2 regions of the Streptomyces africanus genome follow, and region 2 is predicted to be linked to the other one. Evidence: predicted binding sites of a transcription regulator. Region 2 holds the regulator's gene; the other holds the start of a gene.
The links. Region 2 encodes HrcA, which represses chaperone genes, less so after heat shock. Its sites were predicted from a motif close to TTNGCACTCNGNNNNNCNGAGTGCNAA; they were not measured.
Positions count from the first base shown of each region.

Region 1: groES (co-chaperone GroES) is a predicted target of HrcA. The motif match lies at 1,366-1,392, and genes of this name have one in related genera.

Region 1 covers NZ_JAUSYP010000001.1:5,311,468-5,313,858, reverse strand. Annotated here, with positions in the region: gene groL (chaperonin GroEL) at 1-794, opposite strand, end outside; gene groES (co-chaperone GroES) at 911-1,219, opposite strand; gene QF034_RS24845 (polysaccharide deacetylase family protein) at 1,566-2,303, opposite strand; gene QF034_RS24840 (polysaccharide deacetylase family protein) at 2,300-2,391, opposite strand, start outside.
Region 2 covers NZ_JAUSYP010000001.1:2,819,589-2,821,979, forward strand. Annotated here, with positions in the region: gene dnaJ (molecular chaperone DnaJ) at 1-694, opposite strand, end outside; gene hrcA (heat-inducible transcriptional repressor HrcA) at 694-1,710, opposite strand; gene QF034_RS13100 (MBL fold metallo-hydrolase) at 1,882-2,391, shown strand, end outside.

The DNA.
Region 1 (2,391 bases), 2.5 Mb from region 2:
TTCACGACCAGGGTCGACAGGGCCTCGCCCTCGACGTCCTCGGCGATGATCAGCAGCGGCTTGGAGGAGTTGGACTGGATGACCTTCTCCAGCAGCGGCAGGAGGTCCGCGATGGCGGAGATCTTGCCCTGCGTGATGAGGATGTACGGGTCGTCCAGGACGGCTTCCATGCGCTCCTGGTCCGTCACGAAGTACGGCGACAGGTAGCCCTTGTCGAAGGCCATGCCCTCGGTGAAGTCCAGCTCCAGACCGAAGGTGTTGGACTCCTCGACGGTGATGACACCGTCCTTGCCGACCTTGTCCATCGCCTCGGCGATGAGCTCGCCGACCTGCTGGTCCTGGGCGGACAGCCCGGCGACGGCAGCGATGTCGGACTTCTCGTCGATCGGGCGGGCCGAGGCGAGCAGGTCCTCGGAGATCGCGGCGACGGCGGCGTCGATGCCCTTCTTCAGGGCGGCCGGGGAGGCACCGGCGGCGACGTTCTTCAGGCCCTCGCGCACGAGCGCCTGGGCGAGCACGGTCGCGGTGGTCGTACCGTCACCCGCGATGTCGTTGGTCTTGGTCGCCACCTCCTTGACCAGCTGGGCACCGAGGTTCTCGTACGGGTCCTCGATCTCGACCTCGCGGGCGATCGTGACACCGTCGTTGGTGATGGTGGGGGCGCCGAACTTCTTGTCGATGACGACGTTGCGGCCCTTGGGGCCGATCGTCACCTTCACCGTGTCGGCAAGCTTGTTGACGCCGCGCTCGAGGGCGCGACGGGCGTCCTCGTCGAACTTCAGGATCTTCGCCATGGGAGCGTGAGCCCTCTTCCGGAATCAGGGTTAACGGCACTGCGCCCCGGGCGCCCGGCTTCTTATCGATCGCGGGGGGCCAGGGGCGCAGCTCAAAGCAATGTGCTTGGGGTGAATTACTTCTCGACGATCGCGAGCACGTCGCGGGCCGAGAGGACGAGGTACTCCTCGCCGTTGTACTTCACCTCGGTGCCGCCGTACTTGCTGTAGAGCACGACGTCGCCGACGGAAACGTCGAGCGGAAGACGGTTGCCGTCCTCGAAGCGGCCCGGGCCCACGGCCAGGACGACGCCCTCCTGGGGCTTCTCCTTGGCGGTGTCCGGGATGACCAGGCCAGAGGCGGTGGTCTGCTCGGCGTCGAGCGGCTGGACCACGATGCGGTCCTCGAGCGGCTTGATGGCAACCTTGGAGCTGGTGGTCGTCACGATCCGACCTCCCCCTTCGGAGATCTCACGGGGTTAACTGTCTGAGGTGGCGACCAGGTGGATCCGTCGTCGCGGGTGCCGGACCTGCCCGTCGCTGTGTTGGCACTCTCCAGTGGGGAGTGCCAGAGCCGAGACTATGACTGCGATTAGCACTCGGTCAAGCGGAGTGCCAATTGCCGGCGGCGCGTCGGCCCAGGAATCGGGTCGGCGTACGTCTGTGCCAGGGACCCGGCGTTGGCGTCCTGGCCCCTGGGGGCTGCCGCCCCCGGGCCCCCGCTTCGGCCTGGACGGCCTCGCCCTCAAGCGCCGGACGGGCTGGGCATCAGCACCACCCTGCCCACAGGAGTCAGAGGTAGTTCTCCAACCGCCCCACCCGCAGCCCCCTTCTCTCGATCTCCCTCAGCAGGCGCTCCGTCCGTTCTGTGAGCGTCAGGGACGCACTCTCCCCGGACGGAACCGAGATGACGTCGCCGGGGCGCAGGGCGGGCTTGCCTCGGGTGTACGTCAGGGTGCCGTCGGGGTTCAGGGACGCCCGCCACAGGACGACCGCCCGGATACCGCAGTCGGCGGCGGCGCGCAGGGTCGTCGTGTCGTACAGGCCGTAGGGCGGGCGGAAGAGGCGGGGGCGGAGGCCGAAGCGGGAGCGGAGTTTGTACTGCTGGCCGCAGATCTCGGCGCGCTGGCCGGCGTAGGGCAGGCCGCGCAGGGCGGAGTGGTCGAGGGTGTGGTTCTGGAGGGACGCGCCGACCGCGCGCAGCCGGGCGAAGTGGCCGTAGCCGGGCCCCACGACGCTGTCCGTGAGGAACATGCTGACCGGAAGCCGCCGTTCGCGGACGAGGCCGACGAAGGAGGGGTCGCGCTCGGCGCCGTCGTCGTAGGTCAGGAAGACCACCCGGTCGGGCGTGCGGACGTGGTCCACGACCGGCGGGAGGCCGCTCCGGTCCGGCCCGCGGACGCCGCTCGACGCGTGCGCCGGCGACTGGCCCCGGCCGTCCGCTCCCGTGCGCTCCCCCGCGGCCCCGGCGCATCCGGCCAGCAGGATCACTCCCGCGCACACCACTGCGGCCGGCGACCGCCGCCTCACAGGTAGTCCTCCAGCCGGCCCACCGCGTACCCCTCGGCCGTGACCTTGTTCAGGAAGCGGCGGATCATGTCGGGCATCGTGCCCCGCC
Region 2 (2,391 bases):
CGAGCTGGATCCGCGTGCCGTTGTCGACACCGGCCGGGATCTTGACCGTGAGCGTACGGCGGGACCGCACACGCCCGTCGCCCGCGCACTCCGGGCACGGCGTGGGCACCACCGTGCCGAACCCCTGGCACTGCGGACAGGGCCGCGAGGTCATGACCTGGCCTAGGAAGGACCGCGTGACCTGGGACACCTCACCGCGGCCGCGGCACATGTCACACGTCTGTGCGGAGGTCCCCGGCGCCGCGCCCTCACCGTTGCAGGTGTTGCAGACGACCGCCGTGTCGACCTGGATGTCCTTCGTCGTGCCGAAGGCCGCCTCGTCGAGCTCCACCTCGATGCGGATCATCGCGTCCTGGCCGCGGCGGGTGCGCGAGCGCGGACCGCGCTGCGACGCCGTGCCGAAGAAGGCGTCCATGATGTCGGAGAAGTTCCCGAAGCCACCGGCCCCGAAGCCGCCCGCACCGCCGCCTCCGGCCTGCGAGAGCGGGTCGCCGCCGAGGTCGTAGACCTGCTTCTTCTGCGGGTCCGACAGCACCTCGTAGGCGGCGTTGATCTCCTTGAACCGCTCCTGGGTCTTCGGATCGGGGTTGACGTCCGGGTGCAGCTCGCGCGCGAGCCGCCGGAAGGCCTTCTTGATCTCTTCCTGCGACGCGTCGCGGCGCACGCCGAGTACGGCGTAGTAGTCCGTGGCCACTACGACTCCGCCAGGATCTGTCCGACGTACCGTGCCACTGCGCGTACCGCTCCCATCGTTCCCGGGTAGTCCATGCGGGTCGGTCCGACCACGCCGAGCTTGGCGACAGCCTCGCCGCCCGAACCGTAGCCGACCGACACGACGGACGTGGAGTTGAGTCCTTCGTGGGCGTTCTCATGACCGATCCGTACGGTCACGCCCGGATCCTGCGCCTCGCCGAGCAGCTTGAGGAGCACCACCTGCTCCTCCAGCGCCTCCAGCACCGGCCGGATCGTGAGGGGAAAGTCATGCCCGAAGCGGGTCAGGTTGGCGGTGCCGCCGATCATCAGCCGCTCCTCGTTCTCCTCGACGAGCGTCTCCAGAAGTGTGGAGAGCACCGTGGAGACCGTACCCCGGTCCTCGTGCTCGAACGCCTCCGGCAGATCCTCCACCAGACTCGGCACATCCGTGAAACGGCGGTTCGCCACCCGGCTGTTGAGCCGCGCGCGCAGATCCGCGAGCGAGGCCTCGCCGAAGGGCGCCGGGCAGTCGACCACGCGCTGCTCGACCCGCCCGGTGTCCGTGATCAGCACGAGCATCAGCCGCGCGGGCGCGAGAGCGAGCAGCTCCACGTGCCGCACGGTCGAGCGGGTCAGCGACGGGTACTGCACTACGGCCACCTGGCGCGTGAGCTGCGCCAGCAGCCGTACCGTCCGCGCCACGACGTCGTCGAGGTCGACGGCGCCCTCGAGGAAGTTCTGGATGGCGCGCCGCTCGGGCGCGGTCATCGGCTTGACGCCGGCCAGCTTGTCCACGAACAGCCGGTAGCCCTTGTCGGTGGGGATGCGCCCGGCGCTGGTGTGCGGCTGGGCGATGTACCCCTCGTCCTCCAGGGCCGCCATGTCGTTGCGGACGGTGGCCGGCGAGACGCCGAGGTTGTGCCGCTCGGTGAGGGCCTTGGAGCCCACCGGCTCCTCGGTGCCGACGTAGTCCTGGACGATGGCGCGCAGCACCTGAAGCCTGCGTTCACTGAGCATTCGCGCGCACCTCCAGAAGTCGTCCGCCTCGTGTCCTGCCTGTGGGGCCTGGCACTCTGCGCGTGCGAGTGCCAGCATTCCCCGCCCAGTGTACGGCTGTGGGGTACACCCCCGGCAAGGCTGGTCGCGTGCTGCCGTGCCCCGGGCGGCGGTCACCGCTAGCGTCGCCGTATGACGGTGACTTGGGAAGAGCTCGGCTGGGAGCGCGTGGCCGCGGGCGTGGGGCGGTGCCGGCTCCCGGTGTGGGACTGCACGGCGGGGCTGGTCGCCGGTGAGGACGCGGTCCTCATGATCGACGCCGGGTCGAGCCCGGCCGAGGGCGCGCGGTTGCGCGAGCAGGCACGGTCGCTCACCGGTCACCGTGTGACGCATCTCGCGCTGACCCATCCCCACTTCGACCATGTCTTCGGGGTGGCGGAGTTCACGGACGCGGAGGTGTTCGGCGCGGTGGGCGTGGACGCGGTGCTGACGCGCCTGCGGGACCGCGAGGAGCTGCGCGCGGACGCGGTGCGCAACGGCCTGGCGGAGACCACCGCGCAGGAGGCGGCGGACCGGCTGGTCGCGCCCCGCCACCTGGTCTCCGGCGAGTGGACCCTCGACCTGGGCGGCGGACGCCAGGTGCTGCTGGCGAACGTGGGCCCCGGGCACACCGCGCACGACCTGGCGGTGCTGGTGCCGGGC